Regions from separate parts of the Lactobacillus gasseri ATCC 33323 genome, predicted to be linked through region 1. Evidence: predicted binding sites of a transcription regulator. Region 1 holds the regulator's gene; the other holds the start of a gene.
What was found. Region 1 encodes Rex, which represses fermentation and respiration genes when NADH is low (regulators of the CRP and FNR family bind a similar motif). Its sites were predicted from a motif close to TTGTGAANTANTTCACAA; they were not measured.
Positions count from the first base shown of each region.

Region 2: adhE (bifunctional acetaldehyde-CoA/alcohol dehydrogenase) is a predicted target of Rex. The motif match lies at 3,470-3,487, and genes of this name have one in related genera.

Region 1 is NC_008530.1:419,539-425,049, forward strand. Features, by position in the region: gene LGAS_RS01970 (hypothetical protein) at 1-157, shown strand, start outside; gene LGAS_RS01975 (ABC-F family ATP-binding cassette domain-containing protein) at 293-2,224, opposite strand; gene LGAS_RS01980 (redox-sensing transcriptional repressor Rex) at 2,392-3,036, shown strand; gene LGAS_RS01985 (LOG family protein) at 3,175-3,741, shown strand; gene LGAS_RS01990 (LytTR family DNA-binding domain-containing protein) at 3,921-4,379, shown strand; gene LGAS_RS01995 (LiaF transmembrane domain-containing protein) at 4,376-5,134, shown strand.
Region 2 is NC_008530.1:1,550,671-1,556,181, forward strand. Features, by position in the region: gene LGAS_RS07670 (hypothetical protein) at 137-562, shown strand; gene adhE (bifunctional acetaldehyde-CoA/alcohol dehydrogenase) at 686-3,295, opposite strand; gene LGAS_RS07680 (amino acid permease) at 3,601-4,974, shown strand; tRNA gene LGAS_RS07685 (tRNA-Asn) at 5,096-5,168, opposite strand; rRNA gene rrf (5S ribosomal RNA) at 5,182-5,298, opposite strand; rRNA gene LGAS_RS07695 (23S ribosomal RNA) at 5,359-5,511, opposite strand, start outside.

The DNA.
Region 1 (5,511 bases):
ATTGGGCAGAGTTAAAACCGAAAAGTTGAAAAATGGTTACAAGTTTAAAACGCGTAAAGTAACTTTCATTTTAAAGAAGACTGCTAACGGTGCTTATCAAAGCCAAGATGGTACTTATTGGCAATTTGTTCCAGAAGGAGTGGCAGAAAGCAAATAATCAAAATGGATATAAGTGATATTAATATTAACCAATATAAAAAATATGCCTAATTAGATTTTGTTAGTCTAACTAGGCATATTTTTATTTATAAGTATTGCAGAAATTGAGTATAGTTAATCTCGATCTTTTACTTTATTCAAATTCATCTAATGCATCCAAGGCATTTTCCCAGTCATTATTTGCCTGGTCTAATTGCTTTTGAACAGCGGATAGTTTTTCTTGCAGTGGTCCAAGCTTTTCAAATGAAGCGGCAATATCTGGATTTGCCATTTCAGTTTGAATTTCTTTTTCTTCTGCTTCTAATTTTTCAATTTTAGCCTCAGCGTCGCTGACTGCACGTTCTAATTTTCTCTTTTGAGAATCGCGTGCCTTTTGTTCTTGGTAAGATAGCTTGCCCTTATTTTGACTAGCTGCTGGAGTAGTTTCAGCTTCTGCTGTTTGTGCTTCTGCTTCTTGAGCTGCTGCAGCTTGCTTAGCCTTTTCATCTAAGTAGTAAGAATAGTTACCATTATAGATCTTAGCGTGGCCGTCGCGAACCGAAATAATCTTGTTAGCTAACTCATTAATGAAGTAACGGTCGTGAGAAACAAATAGCAGTGTTCCATCGTAATTATCTAATGCTTCTTCAAGCACTTCTTTAGCTTCAATATCTAGGTGGTTGGTAGGTTCATCCATTAGTAAAAAGTTGTCTTTTTCAAGAGACAAAACAGTTAAAGTAAGTCGAGCCTTTTGACCACCAGATAATTGGCCAACGGTCTTATCAATGTCTTCGGCAGTGAATAAGAAGGAAGCTAAAATAGAGCGGACATCTTTTTCAGGCATTGTCTTGTGACGGTCCCAAATTGTATCAAGAACAGTCTTTGAAGGATCTAAACTCTGAAGTTCTTGGTCGTAGTAACCGATATCTAAACTTGCACCATATTTAATTGAACCATCTTTTGGTTCAAGCTTTTTCATAATGGTTTTGAGCAAGGTAGACTTACCAATTCCGTTAGGGCCGATAATAGCAACACGGTCATTCTTATTAACTTGGAAGTCAATATCAGAAACCATCACTTTATCAGGATAGCCAATGGTTAGATCTTTAGCGATCAACACTTCCTTACCAGAAGGGCGTTCACTAGTGAAGTTAATACGAACTTTTTGCTTGTGCTTAGGTGGCTTGATTCGCTCCATCTTGTCTAAAACTTTACGCCGACTTTGCGCACGTTTAGTAGTTGAAGCACGAACTAAGTTCTTTTGAATGAACTCTTCTTCTTTTTTGATCTTTTCTTGTTGCTTTTCATAAGCAGCTTCTTGCTGGCTATCCATCAATTCACGTTCTTTAACGTATTGGCTGTAATTACCCTTGAAAGTAGTCAGTTTTCCAAAGTTTAATTCAAAAATTTGATTAGCTAAGTGATCTAAGAAGTACTGGTCGTGAGAAACTGTAATAATTGCGCCTTGATAGTTCTTTAAAAACGCTTCTAACCAATCTAAAGTATCTAAGTCAAGGTAGTTAGTAGGTTCGTCAAGCAGCAGTACTGGTGGCTTTTGTAAAAGCAATTTAACAAAGGCAAGTCGTGTCTTTTCACCGCCAGAAAGAGTGCCAATTACTTTATTCCAAGTGTTTTCTTTAAAATTAAAACCGTTAAGAATACTCTTAATTTCAGCTTGGTAGGTAAAGCCGCCTTCTTGTTCAAAGTCGTAAGCTAATTGATCATACCGCTTGAGCAAGTCTTCATCTTCGGGATGGTCAGCAATTTGCTCTTGCATTTTGGTGATTTTTTTATTTTTTTCGATTAAATCATTAAAGACAGTAAGCATTTCATCCCAGATTGTTTTGTCTTCATCGAGACCATTTTCCTGGGCGATATAGCCGACTTTTAATCCCTTATTAATAGTAAATTGACCACTAGTTGGTTCTTGTTGACCAGTCATGATCTTTAATAAGGTAGTTTTTCCGGCTCCGTTAGGTCCCACAAGACCAATTCTGGCATTGTCAGGAACCGAGAAAGAAATGTTACTGAAGATGGTATTGCCTCCAAAACGTTGTTCGAGGTCTTGAGCTTGTGCAATAATCATAATTATTTTTCTCCTAATGCTTATTTTAACATAGTGAATCTTTTAAATTTTATGAAAATATGGCCTTTGTGAAAATTGTTTCTTGATTTATCCTTGAAGAATGCCTATTATTAGTTTGATTAGTAAATATTTCACATTCGTATTTTATAAAAGAAAGAGGCCTCTTAATGGATGAAATTAAGATTCCTAAGGCTACTGCTAGACGCTTGCCACTGTATTATCGCTATTTGATCTTTTTAAATGATGAAGGAAAAGAAAAAGTTTCTTCAACTGAACTTGCTGAAGCAGTTCAAGTTGACAGTGCTTCAATTCGTCGTGATTTTTCTTACTTTGGTGCTTTAGGTAAGCGTGGCTATGGGTATGATGTTAAGAACTTGCTTAATTTCTTTAAAAAGATTTTGAACCAAGATACTTTAACTAATGTTGCCTTGGTCGGTGTTGGTAATATGGGACATGCGCTTTTGAATTATAACTTCAAGCGTACTAATAATATCAGAATTAGCGCCGCTTTTGACATTAATCCTGAAATTACTGGAACAATTATGTCAGGTGTGCCAGTTTATGATATGAGTGAAATGAAGAAGCAGCTTCGTGAGCAACAAATTACGATTGCAATCCTTTGTGTACCGCAAACAGCAGCTCAAAAGACTGCTAATGAAATGTTTGATGCCGGGATTAAAGGAATTATGAACTTTACGCCACTTCGTTTATCTGCACCTTCGAGTGTTCGTGTACAAAATGTCGACTTGGCGACTGAACTTCAAACTTTGATTTATTTCTTAGATTCAGACAAAGATAAGAACAAAAAATAATTTACTATTAATATAGCTTTTGCACAAGCTTAATTAGGCTTGTGCATTTTTTTATACACTTTTATTTGTAATCAGAGTGGAAATAATTTTAAGATAAATAGGCATAGAATTTTTAAATTTAGAAATAAGGTAGATAAAATGATTAAAAAGATTGCAGTTTATTGTGGCGCACGCTCAGGTAACCGTCCTGGATATGCGAAAGCTGCTTATGAATTTGGTAAAAAAATGGCAAACCACCAGATTGAGCTAGTTTATGGCGGCGGTAAGTATGGTTTAATGCGAGCAGTTGCTGACGGAGTTTTAGAAAATGGCGGTATTGTTCATGGCATTATTACTGAAGAATTAAAAGACCGCGGTGCAGCTTACGATAAGGTGCAAGATTTTCGCGTGGTGCCAAGTATGGATAAGCGAAAAGATACGATGATGAATTTAGCTGATGGGATGGTAGCTCTTCCTGGCAGTATTGGTACTTTGGAAGAGATCAGTCAAGCGATTTCTTGGACGGCAATTGGCGATAATGCTAAGCCCGTTGCTTTTTATGATTATGCTGGCTTTTATGACTATTTAGATAAGCTATTAAAGCGCATGAATCAGGATGATTTTTTAGAAAATATTTACTTAGATACAGTTTATTTTGGAACCGATTTTGATAAGATTCTGCAGTTTATGGAAGATTATCAGGCTCCGGCTTATCGAAAATATTGATTTATTAAGTTAGAAATTAAAAAGAAGTATGAACCTAAAGACGAGGGGAAATTTAGTTTCATGCTTCTTTTTTTGACCACTTAGAACTTTAAAATGACCACTTAGTCAATTTCACTAGATTTTAATCTTATATTCATGTTTAATATAAATATCAAGAACGAAACAAGGAAGTGAGAATTGTGAAAGTTAAGCTTGAACTTGATCCAGATCAGCAAGAGACAGAAATAACGATTCATGCTAAAAGTTTAACGCCTGAAGTAGAAAGAATTTATCATCAACTTCAAACTGATTCAGAACATCCTGATCAAATTGAAGGGATGATGGATAATACTTCCTATTATTTAAGTATTAACGATATTCTCTTTTTTGAAACAGACGCTAAGCAGGTAATGGCGCATACGACGAGGAATGCATATTTTGTTAAGTATAAATTATACGAACTAGAAAACTTATTAAGTGGACAGTTCATGCGAGTATCGAAATCGACGATTTTAAATTTAGATCAGATTTATGCTGTTACTAAATCGATCTCTAATTGTCAGATTAAGTTTCATGATTCATATAAAACTGTCTATGTTTCAAGAAGATATTACCGAGATTTAAATGAAAGATTAAAAGAGAGAAGGACATTATCATGAGAAAGGCCAGTTTTGGAAGAGTTCTTTGGGGGTTAGGCTTGCTTGCGGCAGCTGCGTTTTTAGTTTTAGATCAGCTCCACTTGATGCCACTAGAATTAGGCTTTTGGGCAATTTTTTGGACCGTGGTCTTTGGAGCAACCTTAATTACTTCTTTAATTAATAAAAGCTTAGGAGGCAGTATTTTTTCAATTGCATTCCTATTAATTATTTATGCTAAACCACTTCATATTGAACGTATTGTTCCTTGGACAGTACTTTTAGCAGCGTTTTTAATCTGGGGAGGTTTGAGATTAATTTTCAAAAAAAGCTGGAAACCGACTGTGATTATTAATGGTGAAAAAGTTAACGCTAATTGGTCAGATTTGAAAGCTCCACATAAATTTAAGGCTGAACATGTTTTTTCTGATACGTCTAGTTCAGATAATGACGACAATATCGTAATTAGTGAAAAGTTGTCTTCTACTTCGCGTTACGTTCATTCACAACACTTAGAAACGGTGACTGTGAATGTTTCAATGGGGGATGTTAATGTATATCTTGATTCAGCTAAGCCTGCTGGGGATGAGGTACTTGCTAACATTAATATGTCGATGGGAGATATAAATATTTACATTCCAACTTCTTGGCGAGTTGATGATCAACTTGAACATAAATTTGGTGATTTCACTATTGATGGTGATCAACCAGCAGAAGGTCCAACATTAGTACTTCAAGGACGTGCTAATATGGGGGATGTTACTATTAAGAGAGTTTAGAATAGAAAAATCGATTAGCTCTAATTTGAAGTAAAAATTAATTTGCTGTAAAGTACTTGTAGTACAAAAAAGAGAGCTACTAGTAATAGCTCTCCGAAGCACAAGCCGCTAAAAGTGCGGTGACAAAATTATTATTAGCAAACTAAAAAGTCGCTTTTAACTCTGCCAAAAGTCATCAAGCGGCTTTTTTGTTTGCTTATTTTTTCTTCCACAAATCGTGGATAGCTTTTATGAGCTTTTTTACGGCTTTTACCAACTTGGTCATATCTCGCACAAGCTTTACCAATAACAAGACAATACAATCCAAGAGCCCTAATTTTATCAAAAATTACAGACAATCCATATTGAATTTTTAAATAAATATCAAGTAAATTAGC
Region 2 (5,511 bases), 760 kb from region 1:
TTTTATGTTGATATTAGGTATTTCAAACATATACGCTTATTCAATAAAATAACATCTTATTCTTGAAGTCACAGTAGTTAGCTTTTATATTAAAGATGATTAAGTTAATAGATTTGATTTTATGAGGTACACTGCTATGACAGATTATGCAAAAAGAGAACTTAAAGCATTAGATAGAATTGCTAAAAAGATTTCAGATGCAGAAAGTCACTTAACAAAGATTGAAGATAGTATTGATGATAAAAAACATCGCACCGCTCAACACGAAACAATTAAGGATATTAAATCAATTCTTAGGCACGCAAGAAAAGTCGATAAAGATGAAGATAAGATGGAACAATTCAAAGGTGAAGGTCCTAAAGATTCAACCAAAAATCACTACGTCTACGAACAAGAAGAAGAACCTGTTATCAACGACTTAAAGAAAGATTTCAATGAATTAGATGATAAGCTTGCTAAGTTAAACGACTTTAATGGCGGAGATATTGATGCCTTTAGAACTGAACACCACTATCTTGAAAAGGCTCAAGACATCTTAAAAAAGGCTGGTAAATTAAACTAATTAAGTTCTAAACGGTAATCTATTAATTTACATACACATCAAAAAAGGAGAGGCAAAATTGCTTCTCCTTTTTATATGCGAATTCATATTGACATTTAAATGAGATATTGGAATAGAGATAAACTAGGCTTCAATACCCTTTCCCTTATAAGTTTCTTTCATTAAGTCTTTAATTTCACTAATCAACAAAGCGGAAGGATTAGTTACGACATTTTGATCTCCATAAGCCTCAACAGCCATAGCGTCAACTTTATTATTGAAATCAGCTTCGCTAACTCCATTAGCTTTAAGACTAAGGTTCAGTCCTACACCGTGACCTAATTCGACAATTTTCTTAATTAAGGAATCCACTAACTCTTGATCAGTGTTACCCTTTAAGCCTAAGCTACGAGCAATTGCAGCATAATCCTTATCAGCTCTAAAAGTTGAATAGTGTGGACGCATAGCAAGTTTTCTTGGTTTCTTAGAATTAAATCTAATTACGTATGGCATAGCGATTGCATCACTCAAGCCACTTGGAATACCAAATTCAGATGATTCAGTATGAGCAATTGCATGTCCTACTCCTAAGAAGGCATTAGCATATGCCATTCCAGCTAAAGTAGCTGCATTATGCATTCTACTTCTTGCACTTTGATCACCATTATATGATTTTTCCAAGTTTTCAAAAATCAACTTAATAGCTTCCATTGACCAGCCACGAGTAAAGTCAGTAGCCATTGTAGAAACATAACTTTCTACTGCGTGAGCCAATGCTTCAAAACCAGAACGTGCAATCAATTCTTTAGGCATTGTTTCTACGAATTGATCGTCAACAATTGCAACATCAGGATTTAAAGAATAGTCACAAAGAGTATGTTTAATGCCAGTTACAGTATCTTTAATAATAGAAAATGGTGACACTTCTGAGCCAGTGCCTGAAGTAGTTGGAATACATACTAATTGGATGGCATTATATTTTGGAAACCTTACTGTTCTTTTTCTAATGTCCAAAAATTTTGAATAAGCATCAGCAAAACTCATATCTGGATTTTCATAGAATAAGCGCATTGCTTTAGCAGCATCCATTACCGAACCACCACCAACAGCAATAACTACATCTGGTTTAAAGATATTCATTCTGTGAACACCATCAGCAATTATAGTAGTATCTGGATCTTTAGTTACTGCTTGAAAGACTTCATAGCTCTTCTTTCCACGACGTTGACTAATGATATCGGTAATTTCATTAATGTACTTACTTGCTACGCCTTCATCAGTCACAATGAAAAATCTTTCAACATCTGGCATATGCTTTAAGTAATTTGCAGCATTATGTTCAAAATACGTCTTCTTTGGTACTTTAATCCACTGCATATTATCGCGACGCTTTGCAACGGTCTTAATATTAAGCAAGTCTCTAGCACCAATATTATGTGAGAAAGTATTTGCTCCGTATGAACCAGTTCCCAAAGTAAGAGAAGGAAGCATATTATTGTATAAATCACCGACCCCACCAACTGAAGCAGGAGAGTTTACTAAGATACGACATGCATCCATTTTCATTGAAAAGTCATCAATAACTTTTTCATCTTGTGAGTGAACTCCAGCAGTATGTCCACGACCACCATAGTTTAGAAGATCAGTACAAATCTTATAAGCATCTTCATGATCCTTAGCCTTGTACATAGTAAATACTGGTGAAAGTTTTTCAGCTGATAAAGGATACTTTTTACCTACCCCCTTATATTCAGCAATGATTACTTTGGTATCTTCTGGAACATCTACGCCACATAACTTAGCAATTTGATAAGCTGAACGTCCTGCAACTGGACCAGCAACTGTTCCTCTTCTAGGATCGATAAACTTTTCTTCAAATTTTTTGATTTCATCTGGTTTCAAGAAGTAGCAGTTCCAAGACTTAAATTCATCTTTTACCTTGTTGTAAATTTCTTCATCAACTACTACAGAATTTTCAGATGAACAAATCATTCCATTATCAAAGGTTTTAGACAAAACAATGTCATAAACAGACTCTGGAATATTAGCAGTCTTTTCAATATAGGATGGACCATTACCAGGACCAACACCAATAGCAGGCTTACCAGATGAATAAGCTGCTTTAACCATTCCGGGACCACCAGTAGCTAAAATAGTTTGAACATTTGGATGATTCATTAAAGCACTAGTTGCTTCAAGACTTGGATATTCAATCCATTGAATGGCATCTTTAGGTGCACCTGCCTTAACTGCAGCCTCACGAATAATTTCACCAGTTTTTACACAGCTCTTCTGTGCTTGTGGGTGGAAGCCAAAAATAATAGCATTTCTAGTCTTCAAAGCAAGCATTGCCTTAAAAATTACAGTTGAAGTTGGGTTAGTAACTGGAGTTACTCCAGCAATTACACCCTTAGGTTCAGCAATTTTGACTAATTGCTTTTCCTTATCTTCTTCAATAACACCTACAGTTTTCTCGTGGCGAAGACTGTTCCAAATATTTTCACTAGCGAACATGTTCTTGATCGTTTTGTCTTCTACTACACCACGACCAGTTTCCTCAACTGCCATTTTTGCAAGAAGGTAACTATTTTGCTCTCCAGCACTTGCAATAGCCTCACATATTTTGTCAACTTGTTCTTGATCGAAATCGGCCATCTCATCTAAAGCAACGTGAGCTTTTTCAACATAACCATCAATCATTTTATTTACATCAATTGTTTTTTCTTCTTTTGTAGCCTTTTTATCTTGCACCATCTAAATTGGGCCTCCTACTCGGAAATCTAGGCATATTTTTATGAACAATGACAGTATAGCGCCTATCTTAGACATTTGTAAATGACTTTGTGCACTCTTTTACAAATTCACAATATGATAAAAAGTAAGAAATAGCTGTTTTAAGTAATGATATCGTTTACATTTTTGATAATATTGAAAAATATTTCACAATATAACTTTGATTTACAATCTTATAAAAAATATTAAAACCTATACGTTTTAACTATTGTCATAGATTTTTATGTTAAAATTTTAATAAACTATGAAAGGAGTTTTACATCTTAATGTCAAAAAACAACTCAGAAACATCTGAGATTAAAACTATGAAGCGTAGTTTAACAAATACCCATATCCAACTAATTGCATTAGGGGGAACAATTGGAACTGGGCTTTTTCTAGGAGTCGGAAACAGTATTGAACTAGCAGGGCCAGCAGTAATTTTTATTTATTGCCTAGTTGGTTTCTTCCTTTTTCTTTTAATGAGAGCACTAGGAGAATTGATACTTTCTGATATTAAGAAAAATACCTATATCGATTTTATTACAGAATACCTAGGAAAAAGTATTGGTACAACAACTGGATATTTATATTGGTTTAGTTGGCTGACGTTAGCTATGGCAGAAATTACCGCTTTAGGTATTTACTTTCAATATTGGTGGCCAAATTTGCAAAGCTGGATTCCAGGATTGATTACTTTATTGGTTTTACTATCTATTAACCTAATTTCAGCTCGAGTATTCGGTAACTTAGAATTTAGCTTTGCAATTATTAAAATCGTAACAATTATTGCGTTTGTTATTCTAGTTTTTTATTTATTAATCACAAACTCTGCAACAAAATACGGACACGTAAGCTGGCAGAATATGGTTATTGATGGCGGAATTTTCGCTAAAGGTCCCAAAGGTTTTTTACTAGGTTTCCAAATGGTTATCTTCAGTTTTATCGGAGTTGAGTTAATTGGATTAACAGCTGCAGAAGCCAAAGAGCCTAAAAAAACAATTACTCGAGCAATTGATCAATTACCAATTAGAATCATTTTATTCTACGTCTTAGCAATTTTAAGTATCTTATTAGCTATCCCTTGGGATAAGGTGTCCACGTCTAGTTCACCTTTTGTTCAAGCATTAGGTGCTACTGGTATCAAAAATGCTGGCTCAATAATTAACTTTGTTGTAATAAGTGCAGCTATTTCATCAACCAATAGTTTTATCTATAGTGCAGGGCGGTTATTATTTTCAATAAATTACAAGGGTAAAACTAAATTAAGTAAGCATTTAGGAAAACTAGATCGGCGACAATTACCTAAAAATGCATTAATATTTTCAACAATTTTAATCGCTTTAGCACCACTTTTGAATTTCTTTTTAAAAGATACCTTTACTTTCATTTCTGCTACAGCGACCAGCATGTTTTTAGTAATTTGGTCAATCATGATCATTACCCATATGACTTATCGAAAGAAGACACCAGAAAATGAATTACCAACATTCAAAATGCCCTTATATCCTTTATCTGATGTGGCAGTATTAACTTTCTTTCTTGCTATGATTATCATTCTTTTAATTTTTCCAAATTATCGTATTCCAATGATTAGTGCAGGCATAATTTTTGTAGTACTCGTATGTATAACTCACTTTATACAGAAAAAAATGAATTAATTCTTTACAGTCTCTAGCTAACTCTAGAGACTTTTTTATATACTAATTAAACCTAACCAACAAAAAAGGAGAATGAAGTTATTTCTCCATTCTCCCTCTTTTATTTCTTCGCTTTACCTTACTCCGGCTGTCAGACTCGAACTGACGACAACCTGATTAACAGTCAGGTGCTCTACCAACTGAGCTAAGCCGGAATATTAAAAAAGAGCACGGCGACTGCCTACCCTCGCAGGCAGTTTCCCACCAACTACTCTCGGCGTTAAGAAGCTTAACTTCTGTGTTCGGCATGGGAACAGGTGTATCCTTCTTGCCATCGCCACCGTACTCTTTCTGAGCTTTTACACTCAAAACTGAATATAATCTTCCGCTCTAAACCTTTGAGCTTTGGTCAAGTGCTCGACTGATTAGTACTAGTCCGCTCCACATATCGCTATGCTTCCACTCCTAGCCTATCTACCTCATCGTCTTTAAGGTGTCTTACTGCTTACGCATCGGAAATCTCATCTTGAGGGGGGCTTCGCACTTAGATGCTTTCAG